DNA from 2 places in the Acidovorax facilis genome. Region 2 is predicted to be linked to the other one. Evidence: predicted binding sites of a transcription regulator. Region 2 holds the regulator's gene; the other holds the start of a gene.
What was found. The regulator LexA, encoded in region 2, represses DNA repair genes until DNA is damaged. The targets are predictions, from matches to a motif close to ACTGTATNNNNATACAGT.
Positions count from the first base shown of each region.

Region 1: ACQ4MJ_RS04145 (DNA topoisomerase IV subunit B) is a predicted target of LexA. The motif match lies at 1,874-1,891, and genes of this name have one in related genera.

Region 1 is NZ_CP192460.1:905,664-916,685, forward strand. It holds gene ACQ4MJ_RS04130 (class I SAM-dependent methyltransferase) at 1-304, opposite strand, end outside; gene ACQ4MJ_RS04135 (hypothetical protein) at 384-551, opposite strand; gene ACQ4MJ_RS04140 (MFS transporter) at 576-1,793, opposite strand; gene ACQ4MJ_RS04145 (DNA topoisomerase IV subunit B) at 1,924-3,906, shown strand; gene ACQ4MJ_RS04150 (lytic transglycosylase domain-containing protein) at 3,946-4,779, shown strand; gene parC (DNA topoisomerase IV subunit A) at 4,776-7,133, shown strand; gene ACQ4MJ_RS04160 (DNA glycosylase AlkZ-like family protein) at 7,138-8,244, shown strand; gene ACQ4MJ_RS04165 (methyl-accepting chemotaxis protein) at 8,576-10,381, shown strand; gene ACQ4MJ_RS04170 (RidA family protein) at 10,514-10,972, opposite strand.
Region 2 is NZ_CP192460.1:1,614,441-1,625,462, reverse strand. It holds gene lpxK (tetraacyldisaccharide 4'-kinase) at 1-488, shown strand, start outside; gene ACQ4MJ_RS07310 (Trm112 family protein) at 559-741, shown strand; gene kdsB (3-deoxy-manno-octulosonate cytidylyltransferase) at 738-1,574, shown strand; gene adk (adenylate kinase) at 1,802-2,458, shown strand; gene ACQ4MJ_RS07295 (DUF6152 family protein) at 2,581-3,051, opposite strand; gene ACQ4MJ_RS07290 (hypothetical protein) at 3,076-3,498, opposite strand; gene ACQ4MJ_RS07285 (asparaginase) at 3,516-4,466, opposite strand; gene lexA (transcriptional repressor LexA) at 4,556-5,230, shown strand; gene ACQ4MJ_RS07275 (hypothetical protein) at 5,404-5,892, shown strand; gene ACQ4MJ_RS07270 (D-2-hydroxyacid dehydrogenase family protein) at 6,074-7,081, shown strand; gene ACQ4MJ_RS07265 (branched-chain amino acid ABC transporter substrate-binding protein) at 7,368-8,495, opposite strand; gene ACQ4MJ_RS07260 (hypothetical protein) at 8,627-8,827, opposite strand; gene ACQ4MJ_RS07255 (DNA polymerase III subunit chi) at 9,244-9,678, opposite strand; gene ACQ4MJ_RS07250 (leucyl aminopeptidase) at 9,686-11,022, opposite strand, start outside.

The DNA.
Region 1 (11,022 bases), 710 kb from region 2:
CGCTCTCCACCAGGGTGGCCAGCAGGGGCCGCCACAGGTAGTTGGTGACCACCACGGCACCAAACTGGTGGCCTGCAAAGGGCCATGGGCCGCTCTCGATGTCGGCCAGTACCAGTTCACCCAGACCCTCGCAAGCGGCCAGAGCCTTGGCAGAGCGGTCCACCCCCACCACGGAGTGCCCCAGGCCGCGCAGCCAGCGCAGGTGGCGCCCGGCGCCGCAAGCCACGTCGAGCACCGTGCTGCCCGGCGCAATCAGGTGGGACCAGCGGCGGACCCAGTCGGAGGGAGCTTCGTTACCGTGCATGTGCTATTGAAAATATAGCTATCAGCGCTTGTCCATCAAGCGCTAGCGGCCAAAAAACTTGAAAGAGGAAGGCGCGGGCTCAGAAGCACGCCCACATCTGGTCGGCCAGCATCACCATGAAGTCCGGCACCGTGTACATGCCAAACACCGCCAGGCACAGCACCACCGCCGTGATCCAGCCAAGCCAGCGCCATACCCGTGGCACGCTGCTGCCGGGCGGGGTGGTGGATGCGCTGACGGTGGGCATGAAGAAGTTCTTTGCAGGGGATGGTCAGGCAGGTTGGGCTGCGCCGCGCTGGATGGGGCTTTCCCGGACCGGCAGGTTTACCAGCCCGGCAAAAATACCCAGGCCGATGGCGATGTACCAGACGATATCGTAGCTGCCCGTCGCGTCATACAGATAGCCCCCCAGCCACACGCCCAGGAAGCTGCCGATCTGGTGGCTGAAGAACACGAAGCCGCCCAGCATCGACAGATGCTGCACGCCAAAGATTTGCGCGATGGTGGCGTTGGTGGGCGGGATGGTAGACAGCCACAGCGTGCCCATCACCGCCGAGAACACATACACCGACAGCGGCGACAGCGGCACCAGCACGAACACGCTGATGGCCGCAGCCCGCGCAAAGTAGATAAAAGCAAGGATGAACCGCTTGGGCATGCGCTGGCCCAGCGTGCCGGCCACATAGGTGCCCAGCACATTGAACAGGCCAATCAGCGCCAGTGCATAGCTGGCCACCTGGGGCGACAGGCCGTGGTCCTTGAGGTAGCTGGGCATGTGCACGCCGATGAACACCACCTGGAATCCACAGACGAAGTAGCCCGCCATCAACAGGTTGAAACTGGGGTAGCGGAACGCCTCGCCCAGCGCTTGCAGGATCGTCTGCTCGCGCTTGACCGGGGCCGCTCCCGCGAAGTTGGGCTCGCGCAGCCCAAAGGCCAGCGGCACGATGAGCAGCACCATCAAGGACAACGCCAGCAACGCCTGCTGCCAACCCAATCCGGCAATCAGCCAGCCTTCCACCGGCACCATGAGGAACTGGCCGAACGAGCCAGCCGCCGCGGCCACACCCATGGCCCAGGACCGGCGTTCGGGTGCAATCTGGCGCCCCAGCACACCGTAGATCACGGCGTAGGTGGTGCCTGCCTGGGCCGCGCCAATCAGCACGCCCGCCGTCAGCGCAAACAGCGTGGGCGTGGGCGACAGTGCCATGCCCGCCAGGCCCAGGCCGTACAGCACGGCACCGCCCATCAGCACGCGGAACGCGCCAAACCGGTCGGCCACCATGCCCGCAAAAATGCCGATCAGGCCCCAGGACAGGTTCTGGATGGCAATTGCCAGTGCGAACGACTGGCGCGTCCAGCCCATCTCCTGGGTGATGGGCAAGAGCCAGAGTCCGAAGCCGTGGCGGATGCCCATCGACAGGGTCACGATGGCCGCGCCGCAGGCCAGCACCTGGAACATGGACAGTTTGGGAGGATTCGTATGCATGCGCAGGAATGTAGCCAGATTGCGTGAAACGTGCTGATACACCGGGGACCAATACAGTTGGCAGCAGGGGCGAAGGTGGGGCTGGTTTTATATCCAGCTATTGCTGCGTTGCCGCACTACAATCCGCCCCATGTCTGCCAAACCGTCTTCTGCATCCGCCAGCGAATATTCCGAAGGCTCGATCCGCGTGCTCAAGGGCCTGGAGCCCGTCAAGCAACGCCCGGGCATGTACACCCGCACCGACAACCCCCTGCACATCGTTCAGGAGGTGCTGGACAACGCGGCCGACGAGGCGCTGGCCGGGCACGGCAAGAAGATCCGCGTCACGCTGCATGCCGACGGCTCGGTCAGCGTGGAGGACGACGGCCGGGGCATTCCGTTTGGCATGCACCCCGAGGAAAACGCCCCGGTGATCGAACTGGTGTTCACCCGGCTGCACGCGGGTGGCAAGTTCGACAAGGGCAAGGGCGGCGCCTACAGCTTCTCGGGCGGCCTGCACGGCGTGGGCGTGAGTGTGACCAACGCTTTGGCCACACGGCTGGAGGCGACGAGCTACCGCGAAGGCAAGGCGGCACGCCTGGTGTTCTCGGCCGGTGACGTGATCGAACCCCTGGTGGCCCGGCCGCTGGAGGCGGGCGAACGCAAGCAGGGCACCTCGGTGCGCGTGTGGCCCGACGCCAAGTATTTCGAGTCGAGCGCGTTGCCCATGGGCGAGTTGACCCACCTGCTGCGCAGCAAGGCGGTGCTCATGCCGGGCGTCACGGTGCAGCTTGTCAACGAGAAAACCCGCGACACGCAAACCTGGCAGTACAAGGGCGGCCTGCGCGACTACCTCATGCAGACGCTCAACGGCGACCCGGTGATCCCGCTGTTTGAAGGCGAGGGTTTTGCCGACCGCAACAACGAAAGTTTTGCCGAAGGCGAGGGCGCATCCTGGTGTGTCGCCTTCACCGAAGACGGCCAGCCCGTGCGCGAGAGCTACGTCAACCTGATTCCCACGAGCGCGGGCGGCACGCACGAGAGCGGCCTGCGCGACGGCCTGTTCAATGCGGTCAAGAGCTTCATCGAGCTGCACAGCCTGCTGCCCAAGGGTGTGAAGCTGCTGCCCGAGGACGTGTTTGCGCGCGCCAGCTATGTCCTCTCAGCCAAGGTGCTCGACCCGCAGTTCCAGGGCCAGATCAAGGAGCGCCTGAACTCGCGCGACGCGGTGCGGCTGGTCAGCGGCTTTGTGCGCCCCGCGCTCGAACTCTGGCTCAACCAGCACGTTGAATACGGCAAGAAGCTTGCCGAGCTGGCCATCAAGGCCGCGCAGACTCGCCAGAAGGCGGGCCAGAAGGTCGAAAAACGCAAGGGCTCCGGCGTGGCCGTGTTGCCCGGCAAGCTCACCGACTGCGAAAGCAAGGACATCGCCCACAACGAAGTCTTCCTGGTCGAGGGCGACTCGGCTGGCGGCAGCGCCAAGATGGGCCGCGACAAGGAAAGCCAGGCCATCCTGCCGCTGCGCGGCAAGGTGCTCAACACCTGGGAGGTGGAGCGCGACCGCCTGTTTGCCAACAACGAAATCCACGACATCTCGGTGGCCATCGGCGTTGATCCGCATGGCTCCAACGACACGCCGGATTTGAGCGGCCTGCGCTACGGCAAGGTTTGCATCTTGAGTGACGCCGACGTGGATGGCTCGCACATCCAGGTGCTGCTGCTCACGCTCTTCTTCCGCCACTTCCCCAAGCTCATCGAAACCGGTCACATCTACGTGGCGCGCCCGCCGCTGTTCCGCGTGGATGTACCCGCGCGCGGCAAGAAGCCCGCCGCCAAGATGTATGCGCTGGACGATGGCGAACTGACTGCCATCCTCGACAAGTGCGCCAAGGACGGTGTGCCCAAAGAGAAGTGCCAGATCAGCCGCTTCAAGGGCCTGGGCGAGATGAACGCCGAGCAGCTGTGGGAAACCACGCTCAACCCCGACACCCGCCGCCTGCTGCCCGTGCAGCTGGGCGACATGGACTTTGCCGCCACCGAGGGTCTCATCACCAAGCTCATGGGCAAGGGCGAAGCCGCCGCGCGCCGTGAGCTGATGGAGTTGCATGGCGATGCGGTCGAGATCGATATCTGACCGCATCGACGCGCTCCGCCCGGTGTTTGTGATCAAAATATGAATAAAAACAGTGCCCTGCGCTTGTCTGTATTGGGTTTGCTGCTATGTTTTGTGCAGCAAGTGGCCCATGCGGACCTGTGGGCGCATGTGGACGAGCGTGGCGTGACGCACTTTGCGGCCGAGCAGGTCGATGCGCGCTACCAGCTGTTTTTTCGCGGCAACGACTTTGACTCCACCCGCGATGCGCCTGCCAATGCGTCGCCCATGCCCTATGCGCTGCCCGCAGCGGGCGCGCGCCTGCTGGCCTTTTTTGACATCGCCCCCGACTACAAACGCGTCAAACACCACCTGCGCGCTGCGTCCGCCAAACACGGTGTGGACTACGAGCTGCTGCAGGCCGTGATCGCGACCGAGTCCGGCTTTGACGCCACCGCCGTGTCGCCCAAGGGCGCCGTGGGCCTGATGCAGGTGATGCCCGCCACCGCCAACCGCTTTGGCGTGAGCAGCGACGCCAAGCGCACGGTGGAACAGAAGCTGGCCGACCCGGCGGTGAATGTGCCCACTGGCACCCGTTACCTGCGCCACCTGCTGGACCTGTTCCCCGGCCGCATGGACCTGGCCGTGGCGGCCTACAACGCCGGTGAAGGTGCGGTACAGCGCGCGGGCAACCAAATCCCCGCGTACAAGGAAACGCAGAGCTACGTGCGCACCGTGCTGGGCCTGTATGCCCAGCTCAAGCCCCCGGCACCCGTGCTGGCACAGCGTGCAGCGCCTGGCCGCGTACGCATGGAGCTCTCGGGCGGTGCCACCAACAGGGGCAACCTGCCGCCCACCCGCGTCGCGCAGACACGCGACCAGAACCTGAATCAAGAACCTGTAGTTAACGAATGAGCGACCAACCGACTTTGGATTTCACCACCGCAGGCGATGACGGGGGTGACTCCCTGGGCCTGGCGGGCTATGCCCAGCGCGCCTACCTTGAATACGCACTGTCGGTCGTCAAGGGCCGCGCGTTGCCCGATGTGTGCGACGGTCTCAAGCCCGTGCAGAGGCGCATCCTTTATTCGATGGACCGCATGGGCCTGGGCTACAGCGGCCCCACGCGCAATACTGCCGCCAAGCCGGTCAAGAGCGCCCGCGTGGTGGGCGATGTGCTGGGCCGCTTCCACCCGCATGGTGACCAGTCGGCCTACGACGCGCTGGTGCGCATGGCGCAGGACTTTGCGCAGCGCTACCCGCTCATCGACGGCCAGGGCAACTTCGGCAGCCGCGATGGCGATGGCGCTGCCGCCATGCGCTACACCGAGGCGCGCCTGTCGCGCATCACCAGCCTGCTGCTCGATGAAATCGACGAAGGCACCGTGGATTTCATGCCCAACTACGACGGCAGCACCGAGGAGCCGCGCCAGTTACCCGCCCGCCTGCCGTTTGCGTTGCTCAACGGCGCCAGCGGCATCGCCGTGGGCCTGGCCACCGAAATCCCCAGCCACAACCTGCGCGAGATTGCCGACGCCTGCATTGCGCTCATCAAGACACCTTCGCTGAGCCAGGACGAGCTGCTGGCCATCGTGCCCGGGCCCGACTACCCCGGCGGTGGCCAGATCATCAGCAGCCCCGGCGACATTGCCGATGCCTACCGCACCGGCCGGGGCAGCCTCAAGGTGCGCGCGCGCTGGAAGATCGAGGAACTGGCGCGTGGCCAGTGGCAACTGGTGGTCAACGAATTGCCACCGGGCGTGAGCACGCAGCGCGTGCTCGAAGAGATCGAGGAAATCACCAACCCCAAAGTCAAGGCCGGCAAGAAGGCGCTGAGCCAGGACCAGACGCAACTGAAGGCCAGCATCCTGGCCGTGCTGGATGTCGTGCGCGACGAATCCAGCAAAGACGCCCCCGTGCGCCTGGTGTTCGAGCCCAAGACGGGCAAGACCCCGCAGCAGGAGCTGATCACCGCGCTGCTGGCGCACACCAGCCTGGAGACCTCGGCCCCCATCAACCTCACCATGGTGGGGCTCGACGGCAAGCCGGTGCAAAAGTCGCTGCGGGTGATGCTGGAAGAGTGGATCGCCTTCCGCCAGACAACGATCACGCGCCGCAGCCAGCACCGCCTGAACAAGGTGCTCGAGCGCATCCACATCCTCGAAGGGCGGCAGACCGTGCTGCTCAACATCGACGAGGTGATCGCCATCATCCGTGCGGCCGAGGAGCCCAAGGCCGCGCTGATTGCGCGCTTCAACCTCAGCGATCGACAGGCCGAAGACATCCTTGAAATTCGCCTGCGCCAGCTTGCGCGGCTCGAAGCCATCAAGATCGAGCAGGAACTGAAAGAACTGCGCGAAAGCCAGGGCAAGCTAGAAGACATTCTGAACAACCCCGGCTCGCTGCGCCGCACCATGGTCAAGGAGATCGAGGCCGACGCCAAGACCTTTGCCGATGCGCGCCGCACGCTGATCCAGGCCGAGAAAAAGGCTGTGGCCGAAGTGAAGGTGGTGGACGAGCCCGTCACGGTGATCGTCTCGCAAAAAGGCTGGGTGCGCGCTCGCACCGGCCATGGCCACGAGGCTGCCAGTTTTGCCTTCAAGGCGGGCGATGGCCTGTATGGCACGTTTGAATGCCGCACGGTCGATACCTTGCTGGCCTTTGGCAGCAATGGCCGCGTGTACTCGGTGGCGGTGTCATTGCTGCCCGGCGCACGCGGTGACGGCCAGCCGGTGACCACGCTGATTGAGTTGGAAGCCGGCACCCAACTGCTGCACTACTTTGCAGGGCCCGCCAACGCCATGCTGCTGCTGTCCAACTCCGGTGGCTACGGCTTTCTGGCGGCGGTGGAGAACATGGTCTCGCGCCAGAAGGGCGGCAAGGCCTTCCTCACTTTGGGCGAGGGCGAGACGGTGTGTGTGCCTTCGCATGCTGCGGGCACCACGGGCAGCAAGCCCGTGCTGCCTGCCACGCATGTGGCCTGTGCCTCCACGGGCGGGCGCATCCTCACGTTCGAGATCACCGAGCTGAAAACCATGGTCAACGGCGGTCGCGGGCTGATGCTGATTGACCTGGAAGACAAGGACCAGCTGGCGGGAGCCGCAGCCTACACACGCAGCATTCGCCTGGATGGCATTGGCCGGGGCGGCAAGCAGCGCGACGAGACGCTCGAGATCCGCAGCCTGAACAACGCCCGCGCTGCACGCGGCCGCAGGGGCAAGGCGGCGGACCTGGGCTTCAAGCCCAACGCAGTGACGCGCGTGGAGTAAGACTGTGGCGTCGCGCTCACCCACGCTGGATGAGCTGCGCCGCTACGCGATTGCGCGCAGCCTGTTCAAACCGCTGACGCTGCCCGGCGCAATCCGCAAGCTGGGGTTTGTGCAGGCTGACCCGATGCGAGCACCCGCGCGGGCGCAGGACCTGATTTTGCGTCTGCGGGTGCGCGACTACCGCGCGGGTGACCTGGAACGCCGCTACGAGCGCTTGGGTATTGAAGAAGACGCCTTCGTTAACTACGGCTTTGTGTCCCGCCAGATGCTGGCGCTGCTGCACCCGCGCACGCCCCGCAGGCCGTGGGACGCCGCCACTACCGAACGTGCGCTTGAGGTGCTGGCGTTTGTGCAGGAGCGGGGCATGGTGCACCCGCGCGAAGTGAGCGAAGCGTTTGCGCACCATGGCCGCGTGGCGGGCTACTGGGGCGGCGAGCTCAATGCCAGCACACGCCTGCTGGATGCGATGCACCACCACGGCTGGTTGCGGGTGTGCCGCCGCGAGTCGGGCACTCGGGTGTATGCACCCGTTGCGCACCCCGAGCAGGACGTCAGCTCCGCCGCACGTTTGGCCCGCGCCGAAGCCCTGGTGGATCGCATCGTGGCGCTGTATGCCCCGTTGCCTGCCCCCAGCCTGGGCTACCTGGTCACGCTGCTGCGCTATGGCGCACCGCAGCTGGCTGCCGAGGCGCGCGCGGTGGCCAAGGCCGCACCGTCACGCTACGGCCATGCGGTGGTCGATGGAACCACCTGGTTTTGGCCTGTCGCTGAAAGTCCGGCATCGCGCCGCCACCAGCCGGATAACGGCGTGCGGCTATTGGCACCGTTCGATCCCGTGGTGTGGGACCGACGCCGCTTCGAGATGCTGTGGGGCTGGGCGTACCGGTTCGAGGCGTATGTACCGGCGCCCAAGCGCACCATGGGCCACTATGCGTTGCCGGTGCTGTGGGGCGAACAGATGGTGGGCTGGGCCAACCTGCGCGTGGAGCGCGGTCGGCTGCAGCATGCTCTGGGTTTTGTGGCCGGGCGCCCACCACGCGACGCGGGGTTCCGGCGCGCGCTGGGCGAGGAACTGGCGCGTTTTGAGGCCTTCCTCGGCTCCGCAGCCTGACAGCCCGCTCATGCACCCGGCACCCCGGGCCTGCGAGTTAGCACCCGTCGCCAGTTTTTTTCAGGGTGTTGCAGCAGGCGACAGGGGCCGCTGGCACCGCGCTTTTATCGACGATGGGCGTACAGATGGCATGCGAATGGGGCATTCGCCCGAGCGACACGACTTGCTGAAACCCCGTGGCCGAACTCTGGCGGCGCGATGATGCACGCCCCGGGAGGTGTGCTGGGGCCCATGCAGGCAGGGCAGACCCTGATGTGCAGTGACGGAGTTTGTGCAATCGTGAAAAAGCGTGCAACATCTGTACACAAACACAACGCTTCAGGAGGCAACCATGCCCAAGCATCTTCGGATGGCTCACAAGCTCTGGCTGGCGGTGATTTTGATTGTGGTCATGCTGGTGGCGGTGGTGGGCTTTGCGGCCTACCGGTCTGCCAAGGTACAGGCCCATGCTGATGCGGTGAGCAAAGACATGGAGTCGCGCGTGCAGGCGGCATTGCGCTGGTCGGGTCTTACCGAGACCAATGCCGCCAGAACCCAGGCCCTGATCGTCAGCAGCGACCCGGCCGTCGAAGCCGAGTTCAAGGATGTGATCACGGCCACATCGGCGCAGATAAGCGAAGTGCAAAAGTCGCTGGAATCCATGGCCCTGTCAGAGGCCGACAAGCAGCAGATGGCCAAGATCGCCGCTGCGCGCAAGACCATGATCGACCTGCGCGGCGAGGCCCGCAAACTCAAGAGCGATGGGCAGCAAGAACAGGCTGTGACGTTGATCACCCAGAAGTACAACCCTTCGGTGGCGGCCTACACCACCACGCTGCGTGAGTTCGTTCAGCAGCAGCAGCAAGGCGCCGAGGCCGTTCAGAAGCAGATGGCGGCAGAGCGCATGCTGACGGTCAAGATTGCTGCCGTGGCCGTGGGCCTGCTGCTGCTGGCCATCATTGTGGGTGCCTACTACCTGATCGGCAGCATCCAGCGGCCCCTGGAGGAGGCCAACGGGCTGGCCGAACGCATTGCCGGGGGCGACCTGAGCATGCAGGAATCCGTGACCCGGGGCGACGAGTTTGGCGACCTGCTGCGTTCGCTGTATGCCATGAGCAGCGCCTTGGGTCGCATGGTGCACCAGGTGCGCCAGAGCACCGACAGCATCGCCATCGCCAGCGCCGAGATCGCTACGGGCAACCACGACCTGTCGGCCCGCACCGAGCAGACCTCCAGCAACCTGCAGCAGACAGCGGCCGCCATGGAGCAGTTCACCAGCACCATCCAGCAAAGCGCAGGCAGTGCGCAGCAGGCCAGCAGCCTGGCGGCGGGCGCCACGGGCGTGGCGCGCCGGGGCGGCGAGGTGGTGAACCAGGTGGTGGCCACGATGGAGGACATCAACCACAGCAGCAAGAAGATCGCGGACATCATTGGCGTGATTGATGGCATAGCGTTTCAGACCAACATCCTCGCGCTGAACGCCGCTGTGGAAGCTGCCCGCGCGGGTGAGCAGGGCCGGGGTTTTGCGGTGGTGGCCAGCGAGGTGCGCAGCCTTGCCCAGCGCAGCGCCGAGGCCGCCAAGGAGATCAAGTTGCTCATCAGTGCATCGGTCGAGAAGGTGGAGACGGGCTCGCGCCTGGTGTCGGACGCGGGCACCACCATGACCGACATCGTGCAGTCGGTGCAGCGCGTGACCGACATGATTGGCGAGATCACCGCAGCATCGTCCGAACAGAGTGCGGGGGTGTCGCAGGTCAACAAGGCGATCAGCAACCTCGACCAGATGACGCAACAGAATGCGGCGCTGGTGGAAGAAAGCGCCGCCGCCGCCCAGAGCCTGCGTGAGCAGGCAGACCACCTGGCGCGCGAGGTGTCCATGTTCAAGGTGAATGCCGCCAGCTATGGGCCCGCGCAGGCGGCCATTGGTGCGGCGCGCGCTACGGCTGCCCAGCGGCCACAGGCACCCGCCGCTACCGCTGTCCCCTCGGCACCCGCACGGCCTGCACCGGGTTCTGGTGCGAAGGCACTCCACGGCACGCCCGCTGCGGTGGCCAAGGCTCCGGCTGCAGCGGCCGCTGTTGCCAAGGTATCTGCCGCACCCGCCAGCCGCAAGCCCGCGGTGGCCCAGGGATCGGAAGAGGACTGGGAGTCTTTCTGACGCTCTGACAACTGGCAGCCATGGTGTCATGGCGGCTGGGAGGGGCGTATCCGTCACCGCCCAGCGCAGAAAACAAAAAAACCCATGGCAGTCATGCCATGGGTTTTTTTTTGGTGAGGGGGGTGGGGTCTGTCAGGCCAGCTCTGCGATCAGCTCGATTTCCACGCAGGCGCCCAGGGGGATCTGCGCCACGCCAAAAGCGCTGCGGGCGTGCACGCCTTTTTCGCCAAAGACCTGGCCCAGCAGTTCGCTGGCACCGTTGGTCACCAGGTGCTGCTCGGTGAAATCACCCGTGGAATTCACCAGGCTCATGACCTTGACGATGCGCTTGACGCGGTTGAGGTCGCCGCCACAGGCAGCCTGCAACGTGCCCATGAGGTCAATTGCTACCGAGCGTGCAGCTTCCTTGCCTTCTTCGGTGCCGATATCGCGGCCAAACTGCGCGGCCCAGGGCTTGCCGTCCTTGCGTGCGATGTGGCCGGACAGGAACACCAGGTTGCCCGTCTGTACATAGGGCACATAGGCGGCAGCGGGCACCGACACGGGGGGCAGGGTGATGTTGAGTTCTTTCAGCTTGTCGTAAACGCTCATGGTCTTTCCTCGGTTTGGCGTGAAGGTGGATGGCGGGGGCTGGCCGGTGC
Region 2 (11,022 bases):
GCGTGGGCAACGCTTTCCTGCTGCCAGCGGGGCCCCTGCGTGAGCCCTGGCCACGCGCGGTGAATTTTGTGCTGCATGCAGGGACTCTGCCGCCTGGAAGCGACCCCGCCCATGCCTATGGCCTGCAACGCCGACTGGCCCCCTATGCCTTGCGTGCGGACGGCACCCGGGTGCCGCTGTCGGACCTGCAAGGCCAGCCGCTGCATGCCGTGGCGGCCGTGGCACGCCCCGAAGTGTTCTTTGCCATGCTGCAGGCTGAGGCGCTGCAGCTGGCACACACGGAAGCCTTGCCAGATCACTATGATTTTGATAGCTGGACCCACTCATCTGACAAGCGCCACCCGCTAATTTGCACTGAAAAAGACGCTGTCAAGCTCTGGCAACACCACCCGGACGCGCTGGCCGTGCCCCTGCAATTGCACATCGACCCGGCCTTTTTCGCAGCGCTGGATGCGCGCCTGCTGGCCTTGGGCGTCCACAGGCATTAACGATTCACCGCCCAGGCCGCCGCTATCATCCTTGCCTGCCCGAACGAACCTCCTGGAAAGCGCTGTCACCATGGATCCCAAACTGCTTGAACTGCTGGTCTGCCCCGTCACCAAAGGCCCGCTGACCTACGACCGCGATGCCCAGGAACTGGTCTCCCGCAGCGCTCGCCTGGCCTATCCGGTGCGGGACGGCATCCCGGTGCTGCTCGAAAACGAAGCCCGCACGCTCACCGACGAGGAACTGGAGCAGTGAGCGCAGCAACGGATCCCGGCACGCCAGGCGCTCCGACCGCGAGCGGTCGCTTCACGGTGCTGATCCCAGCGCGCATGGCATCCAGCCGCTTGCCCGACAAACCCCTGGCCGATATCGCGGGCCTGCCCATGGTGGTGCGCGTGGCCCAGCGTGCCGCCCAAAGTGCAGCAGCCCGCGTGGTGGTGGCAGCCGATGACCCTCGCATCCTGCAGGCCTGCACCGCCCATGGCGTGCAAGCGATACTGACCCGCGCCGACCACCCCAGCGGCAGCGACCGCCTGGCCGAAGCCTGTACCCAGCTGGGTCTGGACGGGGACGACGTGGTCGTCAACGTGCAAGGCGATGAACCTTTGATAGACCCCGGCCTCATCGACGCTGTGGCAGCCCTCCTGCCCACCCGGCCGGAGGCCAGCATGGGCACCGCAGCCCACGCCATTGCGTCACTGGCCGACTACACCAACCCCAACGTGGTGAAAGTGGTGCTGGACGCGCGGGGCCTGGCCCACTACTTCAGCCGCGCGCCCATCCCTTTTGCGCGGGACCATATGGGATTGGCCTGGTGGCAAGGTGCGGCCGAGGCGGCGGCACCCGGTGTAGCAGCCCTGGCGGGGTTCGCGCCACTGCGGCATGTGGGCATCTACAGCTATCGTGCGGGCTTTCTGCGCCAATTTCCTGCCCTGACACCCGCCCCCACCGAGGCGGTGGAAGCGCTGGAGCAACTGCGCGCCCTGTGGCACGGCCACCGCATTGCGGTTCATCTGGCCAAAGCGGCCCCTGGCCCGGGCGTGGATACGCCCGAAGACCTGGAACGGGTTCGCCGCCTTTTCCGATGAGGAGCGGGCCGGTGGCGCGCGCCGCGCCGGTCCGCCGAATGCCCCGGCTATCCACCCTGCGACACCCCTGCCCAACCCGGTGCAGCATGTAAGTCAGCGCAAGGGAGTCGCATGCTATCCTCGACCGCAACGAGAGCACCGCATCCCGGGCGCACAGAACGGCTTCAGGCGCCCTTCGAACGTCCCCGCCAGCGGCGCCAACCGATTTCTAACCTTCGAGGACTTCCATGAGACTGATTTTGTTGGGCGCGCCTGGCGCCGGAAAGGGCACGCAAGCCACGTTCATCTGCCAGAAGTACGGCATCCCCCAGATCTCCACCGGCGACATGCTGCGCGCAGCCGTCAAGGCCGGCACCCCTCTGGGCCTGCAGGCCAAGGCGGTGATGGATTCGGGCGCCCTGGTCAGTGACGACATCATCATCGGTCTCGTCAAGGAGCGCATCACGCAAGCAGACTGCGCCAACGGTTTCCTGTTCGACGGCTTCCCCCGCACCATTCCCCAGGCCGATGCCATGAAGGCAGCGGGCGTCAAGCTCGACTACGTGCTCGAAATCGATGTGCCTTTTGACGCCATCATCGAACGCATGAGCGGCCGCCGCTCGCACCCCGCCAGCGGCCGCACCTACCATGTCAAGTTCAACCCGCCCAAGGTGGAAGGCAAGGACGACGTGACGGGCGAAGAGCTGATCCAGCGCGAAGACGACAAGGAAGAAACCGTCAAGAAGCGCCTGCAGGTCTACAGCGACCAGACGCGCCCGCTGGTGGACTACTACAGCAACTGGGCCCAGGCCGAACCCGAGCTGGCTCCCAAGTACCGCGCCATCAGCGGCACGGGCAGCGTGGACGAGATCACGGCACGCGCACTGCAGGCACTGGCCAGTTAAGGCTCGGGGCTATCGCCCCTTGCAACCAGCGACGCCATGGCAGCAGGGCGTCGCTTTTTTTATGCGGTGCAGGGAACAGTTTCAGGTCTTTCGCATGGCTATCCCCGGGCCATACCGATGGCTCAGGCTGGGCTGGAGCGTAAGCCGTAGGCTTTGCCATCCACAAACAGGTATTCCGCCCGCAGCAACGCGTCGCCCTTCTCTTCGCGCAGGGTAAAGCCCACCACCGATACCGCAGTGCCGGGTTTGATCTCCTGCACCTGCCAGGCCTGCATGCGGGTCAGGGGCGCCAGCTCCACTTCCCAGCGTCGATCTTTGCGGGTGGGCAAAACCGTCTTGGCCAGCAAGGCCTTGCCATCCACGGGGGACGCCTGCGCAGGCACCACACGCTGGGCCAGATCCGCAGGCAGCTTCAGCTCGGCAGGTGTCTCCAGCTCCAGCTCGGCGTGTGGATTTTGCCAGCGCACTTTGCGCACGGTGCCTTCCAGGTAGATGGGACGGTCGGGGTCAAAACTGCTCCACCCATGGTGGGCACGCGCGCCCCAGGGAATGGCCGTTGCGGCCAGGAGCACGTGGCGGCGTTGCAGGCTCATCGGTTCTCTCCTTGTCATGTCCGATCAGAGGTAAGCAATCCAGCGGCCACACACCACCACAGCCAGCCAGATCACGGTGGAACCCAGCATCTGTACCCGGGCCAGAGCATCCAGGCGAGCCAGGGAACCCCGCCCATGGAACCACGCGGCGTTGCAACCTGCAAGCATTAACAGCAGCATCTTCAAGGTGAATGCGCGGCTGGCGAGCAGTTCGGCAGGCTGTGTGGCAAACATCAAGAGGCCCGACGCCGCCGCCAGGCCAAAACCACACAATGCCAGCGACAGGCTGAGCCGCGCCAAATCCTTGACGGGCAGCGCCGCCCCACGGCCAAACACCCGCAACTCCAGCAAGACCAAATTGCCCAACAGCAAGGCAATGCCCACGATGTGCACCACCTCCAGCGCGGGGTAAGCCCACGCATGGGACTTAAGAGTTGCAAAAAACATCGGGGTGGCCTTGTTGCTCAGTGCAGCAGTTCGAGCATCAGCGAGATCCTGGCCTTCAAGGGGGATAGCCCCTGGGAGTCCGGCAATGCGTCCCCCGGCTTGGGCAGCACCTGCCCCTCGGAGCAGCGTGTGGACCGCACCACGCGCACACCCGCCTCCTGGGCACGCAGCAATGCGGCCTCCAGAGCATGGTGGATGGTGCCATTGCCCGTGCAGGCCACCACCAGCCCCTGGACCCCATCTCGCACCAGTGCGTCCACCATGGTTCCCGATGCGCCAGCGTGGCTGATGACCACTTCCACGCGGGGCCAGGCTGCGGCATTCACTACATTTTCAATAGCATTCAATGCTGGAACACCAGGCGCCAGGGGCCAATCCTGCACAAGACGGACAGCCCCCTCCTCCACCCAACCCAAAGGCCCGGCCTCGCCCGAGTTGAACGCATTCACCCGGTAGGGGTGCACCTTCTGAACCTGCCGTGCCCCATGAATTTCGCCAGCGGCGACCGCCAGCACACCCCGTGCGCCGGGCGTGACCGCCACAGCAACAGCATCCAGAAGATTCTGAGGCCCATCGGGCGTGAGCGCCGTGGCCGGGCGCATGGCACAGGTCAGCACCACGGGTTTCGCGCGGGTGTCCAGCACTTCGTGCAGAAACCACGCCGTCTCTTCCAGCGTGTCGGTTCCGTGGGTAATGACTACACCACGCACCTCGGGATCTTCCAGGTGGTGCGCACAGCGCAGCGCCAGCGCCTGCCACACCTGGCCATCCATGTCCTTGCTGTCGATCTGGGCCACCTGCTCCGCCACCAGCACGCCCCGCGCGGCCTGCTGCAATCCGGGAACAGCTGCAAGCAGCTGCCCGACCCCTACCTGCGCAGCGGTGTAGCCGATGTTGTCGCCAGCCTGCGCGGACGTGCCTGCAATGGTCCCTCCGGTGCCCAAAACCACAATTTTTTGCCCACTCACTTGCGTACTCCGAAAAACTGGTGAAAAATACAGTTACTGGATTAAAAAACAGTTGTCCATCACTGTAGCCGCCTCCACCGGAAACCACCATGCTCGACAACCCGAAACTCACTGCCCGCCAGCAACAGATTCTGGATCTCATCCAGACGGCCATTGCACGCACCGGGGCGCCCCCCACCCGTGCAGAGATCGCTGCCGAACTGGGGTTCAAGTCGGCCAACGCGGCAGAAGAACATCTCCAGGCGCTGGCGCGCAAAGGCGTGATCGAGCTGGTCAGTGGCACATCCCGTGGCATCCGGTTGCGCGGTGACACCGTGCGCTCCATCAATGCAGCACGCGGCAACCAGTTCAGCCTGCCGATTCCCGGACTCTCACAACTGGTGCTACCCCTGGTGGGGCGTGTGGCGGCAGGGTCGCCCATTCTCGCGCAGGAACACGTTGACCAAACCTACAGTGTGGAAAACAGCCTGTTCCATCACAAGCCCGATTACCTGCTCAAAGTGCGCGGTATGTCGATGCGCGATGCCGGAATCATGGATGGCGATCTGCTGGCCGTGCAGTCCACCCGCGAAGCCCGCAACGGCCAGATCATCGTGGCCCGCCTGGGAGACGATGTGACGGTCAAGCGCCTGCGCCGTACTGCGACCGCCATCGAACTGCTGCCCGAGAACCCGGATTACCCGGTCATCGTGGTGCAGCCCGGCGAACCCTTTGAGATTGAAGGGCTCGCCGTCGGCCTCATCCGCAACACCATGCTGATGTAGCCACAGCGCTCCATCGCATTCACTCATGAATTAGTTCGTTAGCTGCCGCGCTGCAGGTGGCGGGCGTTTGGCGCACTGGTAAAACCAGTACGCCAGCCCTGCGGTGCCGGTTTACTTTGCAATCCTGCCTATGTCCAACCCCCGACCTTCGGAGTTTTCACATGGGAATTGCCTTGACCACCTTTTCTGCGCTCTCCAGCACTCTGCGTACCCTGACCCACTGGCTCCACACCTTCAAGGAGCCGTCTGCAGCAGACCTGCCAGCGCCCCGCCCCCATCCCGATGACGCGGACCTGGGCCGCAGGAGCGGATCAGCAGGCACTGACAAACCCCGCCATCCATCCAACATCCCCAGCCAACGTCCACCGCGAGGCAACTGGCCCTTTACGGTCAGCCCCCAGACACCACCCACCGGAGCCACCACGCGGTTTGTGGCCACCAATACCGATGCCCGGGCGTTCATACCGCCGCCTGCCGCTACCCGCGTTGCCTGTGGATCATCCAGATTGGCAGACGGCTCAGGCTGCAGGGCTGCCAAGGTCCTGCGCAGGCTCCCCACATCGGGCGGCTCAGGCCGACTGGTGATCGCCGGCCGCATGGCCGATGTGTGCGCCGAGCTGGACCGCCTGGCTGCATCCGAGGCGGCGCTGCAAGCCTGTTGAGCCCAAGGCATGCACCACCCAGCGATCCATTGACTGCTTTGTATATGGAGGATGCCGCCTGATCGCTGTGGACGGCGCTTGTCGAGGTCGCCAACACTCCGTCACCAAAAGCCCCATCCTTTCCTGTGCCAGGGGGCGGTCCGGTATGAAACGACCGGCGTGGCCAAGGCACAATGTCGGGATGAACATTGTGATCCTCGACGACTACCAGGACGCAGTCCGCAAGCTCCACTGCGCATCCCGGCTTGACGCGTACACCGCCAAGGTCTACACCAACACCGTCAAAGGGCTGGGCCAGCTGTCCGTCCGCCTCAAAGACGCTGACATCATCGTGCTTGTGCGGGAGCGCACCCAGATCACCCGTCAACTGGTGGAGAAACTTCCCCGTCTCAAGCTCATCGCGCAAACCGGCAAGATCGGCAATCACATTGATGTAGCTGCCTGTACGGAACGTGGGATTGCAGTGGCAGAAGGCATAGGCTCACCCGTGGCCCCCGCAGAGCTGACGTGGGCACTTGTCATGGCCGCAATGCGCCGACTGCCGCAGTACATCTCCAACCTCAAGCATGGCGCCTGGCAACAATCAGGGCTGAAGACGGCGTCCATGCCTCCCAATTTTGGCCTTGGCAGCGTGCTGCGGGGCAAAACGCTGGGTATCTGGGGTTATGGCCGCATTGGCCAATTGGTGGCGGGCTACGGGCGTGCTTTTGGAATGAATGTCCGCATTTGGGGGCGTGAGGCATCACGCGCCCAGGCCTTGACGGATGGATACCAGGCTGCCACCACGCGCGAGGAGTTTTTCTCGCAATGCGATGTGATCTCGCTCCACCTTCGGCTCAACGACGAAACGCGCGGCATCGTCTCACTCGAAGATCTGTCTTGCATGAAGCCCACCTCCCTGCTGGTCAACACTTCGCGTGCCGAGCTGATTGAGACCGATGCCCTGATTGCCGCCCTGAACCGGGGCCGCCCCGGCATGGCCGCTGTCGATGTATTCGAGAGCGAACCCATCCTTCAGGGCCATGCCCTGCTGCGGCTGGAGAACTGCATTTGCACGCCCCACATTGGCTATGTAGAGCAAGACAGCTATGAGCTTTATTTTGGTGCAGCGTTCGACAATGTGGTGAATTTCATCAAAGGCACTCCCACCAACATCGTGAATCCAGGCGCACTGCAGGTGCGGCGTTAATTTGGCGCAAAAATCGGGCACATCCATCCTCGCTATTGCGGGAAGCAACAAGACTGGAAGCTCCTGACCTCAGTACGATTGCACCTTCTGCTGCGCCTAGCGCCGGTTTTGGTCATCGCCCGAGTCTTTAACAAACTCCAGCTCCTGGGCATTGAGCAGCCAAGCAGAACAACCTGCTCACCCCACCTAGCTGCATTTGAACAACAAAAAAGGGCTTCCCAAAGGAAGCCCTTTTGTTTGGCGCTCTCCAAAGCCAAAAAGACCTTGAAGAGCCAGACCACTCCGATTACAGAGGGGTCTTCTTGCCGTCCTTGTAGACGTACAGAGTGATGGCGGGGTTCTTCATTTCGCCATTGGGTTCAAAAGCGATGGTGGAGGTCACACCCTTGAAGTTGGACTTGGCCAGTTCGTTCACATACACCTTGGGGTCCACGGAGTTGGCGCGCTTCATAGCGTCCACCAGCAGGAACGTGGCGTCGTAGGTGTAGGGGCTGTAGACCTGGAACTGGTTGGGGTACTTGGCATCGTACTTGGCCTTCCAGGCCGTGCCGCCGGGCATCTTGGCCAGCGAAGAGCCGCCTTCAGCACAGATCACGTTGCCCAGGGTCTTGGCACCCGCTGCGAGCTTGGCGATTTCAGACGTGCAGACGCCGTCACCACCGAAGTACTTGACGTTGCCCATGCCCAGTTGTTCCATCTGGCGCAGCATGGGGCCGGCTTGAGGGTCCATACCGCCGTAGAACACTGCATCAGGGTTCTTGGACTTGATGGCCGTCAGGATGGCCATGAAGTCGGTTGCCTTGTCGGTCGTGAACTGCTCGTCCACCACTTTCATGCCCTTGGCAGTGGCAGTCTTCTTGAACACGTCTGCCACACCTTGGCCGTAAGCGGTACGGTCGTCAATGATGGCAACGGTCTTCAGCTTGAGCGTATCCACAGCGTAGAACGCCAGGCCAGCGCCCAGGGCGTTGTCATTGGCGATGATACGGAATGTGGTCTTGTAGCCAGGCTTGGTCAGGTTGGGGTTGGTCGCAGCGCCCGTCACCATCGGGATGCCGCAGTCGTTGTAGACCTTGGAAGCAGGAATGGTGGTACCGGAGTTGAGGTGGCCGACAACGCCTGCAACTTTGGAGTCGCACAGCTTTTGTGCAGCGGCCGTGCCCTGCTTTGGATCGGCAGCGTCATCTTCAGCTTGAAGTTCGAACTTGATCTTCTTGCCGCCGATGGTGATGCCTTGAGCGTTCAGCTCTTCAATGGCCATGCGGGCGCCATTTTCGTTGTCCTTGCCGTAGTGGGCTTGGGCGCCGGAAACCGGAGCCACATGGCCGATCTTGACCACCTGCTCTTGTGCAGAGGCCACACCAGCAACAGCCGCGATAGCAGCAACCACGGTCAGTTTCAACTTCAATTGCATATCAAATCTCCAGTAAAGATAAACGCTGAGAATCTTCTTGTGTCTCAACGCAGGCGAACATATCGCAATTTACGGGCCAGATCATTAGGGAACACGATTAAACGCGAGAGAAACCACAGGGGAATACCCTGTCATCCCTTTGGCACCGAGGACGCGCCACTGGCCAGCTCGTCCGCCACCGCCTCGTACACGGCATGCCGGACCACGGATTCAATCTCTTCACGCAGTCGCGGCAGCACCGATCGTGTCTGCTCCTGCACCACGGTGGCGATGGCTTCACGCAAACGTTGATCCAGCACAACGTCCACACGCTGCATGACCCTGTGCACCATGTACTCCTCCATGCCTTCCGGCAGTGGCCGGGTGAGCTGCGGTCTGGGCGTCTTTGAAGACCCGAGGGTCGACGCGAGAGATGCAGGCGAAGACGAAGACGCGGGAGCCACTGCCGCCGCAACGGGAGCTCGGTGAACCAATGGAGCGGGCGCACTCTGCATAGGCGCTGGTGCAGCCGGGCGTGGCGCCATCACTGCAGGCGGGCGGGCACTGGGCAGAGGGGGGCTCAGCGGTCGTGTCGCAGGCTGCGCTGCTGTCGGGCTGGGTCTTGCAGCGGGCAACGCGGACGGAGACATGACCGTGGTGCGCAATGGTGCAGAGGACGCCGGCGGCAGAGGCGCGGAGTCCGGCACCTGCACCACTTCGGTGAGGGTGGGAACGAAGCGCGGGGGCGTTTTGGGAGGAGGCAGCGCCATCAGCCAGCTTTCAGCACCAAGTCGTGGCGGGTGATGGCATAGCCGCGCGATGCATAGTGGCGCCAGCGCGCCCGGGCCTCGCCGCGATCCAACTCATCCTGCGCACTCACCACTTCCACCAACCGATCAAACCGGCCAAATCCCTCCGGCACCTCCGCGTGCAGGTTCAGTAGCACTTCATGGTGCGGGGCAGACCGGGCATCGACAGTCAGCAACACGGGAGACGCATGGACTAGGTCTTCATCAGCATCGCCAAGGCAATGGGCCACAAAGTCCTGCGGAGCAAGGACCCAGAGCATGCGGTCCAGCGTCGCCAAGGTGTCGGGCGGCGCCGCAATCACCAGGCGGGCCCCGCTGCGCTGCACCTTGCGCGCAAAGCGGCATGCGTAGGCCAGCTTGTCCGGCGCATTGAAATGAAACGCAACCTCGGTCATGGCACGCTCAGGCCGTCTTGGTGCGCACGGAGCGTTTTGCCGCCGCAGGCTTTGAAACCGGCTTGGCGGCAATGGCCTGGCCCATCAGATAGTGCACCAGAAGTCCCACCGGCCGCCCTGTGGCACCTTTGGCGGCGCCACCCTTCCAGGCCGTGCCAGCGATATCCAGGTGCGCCCATGGCATGTCGCCCACGTACTTTTGCAGGAACTTCGCGGCGGTGATGGAACCCCCCGCACGGCCGGCTACATTGCCCATGTCGGCGAAATTGCTCTTGAGACCATCGGCATAGTCGTCGTCCAGCGGCATGCGCCAGCAAGGGTCCTGGGCAGACTCGCCAGCCTGCTGCAATGCGGATGCCAGGGGATCGTTGTTGGCGAACAGACCACTGCGCACACCACCGAGCGCAATCACGCAGGCGCCGGTCAGGGTGGCGATGTCCACCACGGCGGCAGGCTTGAAGCGGGCGGCGTAGGTGAGCGCATCGCACAGCACCAGACGGCCTTCGGCGTCGGTGTTCAGGATTTCGATGGTCTGACCGCTCATGCTCGTGACCACGTCTCCCGGCTTGACGGCACGGCCATCGGGCATGTTCTCGCAGGCGGGTATCAGCCCCACCACATTGATCGAGGGCTGCAACTCTCCCAGAGCGCGAAAGGTGCCCAGCACGCTGGCAGCGCCGCACATGTCGAACTTCATCTCGTCCATCTCCGGGGCAGGCTTGATGGAGATGCCCCCGGTATCGAACGTAATGCCCTTGCCCACCAGCACGATGGGAGCCTGGTCTTTGGCCGCGCCGTTGTAGCGCAATTCGATGAATCTCAGGGGTTCCTCGGAACCCCTTGCCACAGCGAGGAAGGCGCCCATGCCCAACCGGGCCACTTCGGCCGGGCCGTGGACCTTGCACTGGATGCGGGGCAGCTTGCTCAGGGTCTTGGCGGCATCGGCGAGCAGGGTGGGGGTGGCATGGTTGGCGGGGCGATTGCCCCATTCCCGCGCAAACTCAACCCCAGCCACCAGCGCCACACCGGCGTCGAAGTCCTCGCGCACATCCGGGGCGGTGGGTACACCCACCACGCAGCGGCTCAGGCTGCGTGCCTCCACCTTGGTCTTGGTGGTAGTGTAGACATAGCTCACTTCGGCCACAGCCTGCACAGCGGCGCTGACAGAAGCGGCTTGCACGGCTCCGGCAAAACACAACACCACCCGTTTGGTCTGCGGCGCCTTGACGGCACCCCCCACCGCCTGCAGCGCCTGGCGGGTGGCACGGGCAGATCCGTCACCCTGCCCCACCAACACTACGCGACGGGCGGCAACGGCAGGCACCTGGTACAGCTGCAGGTGCT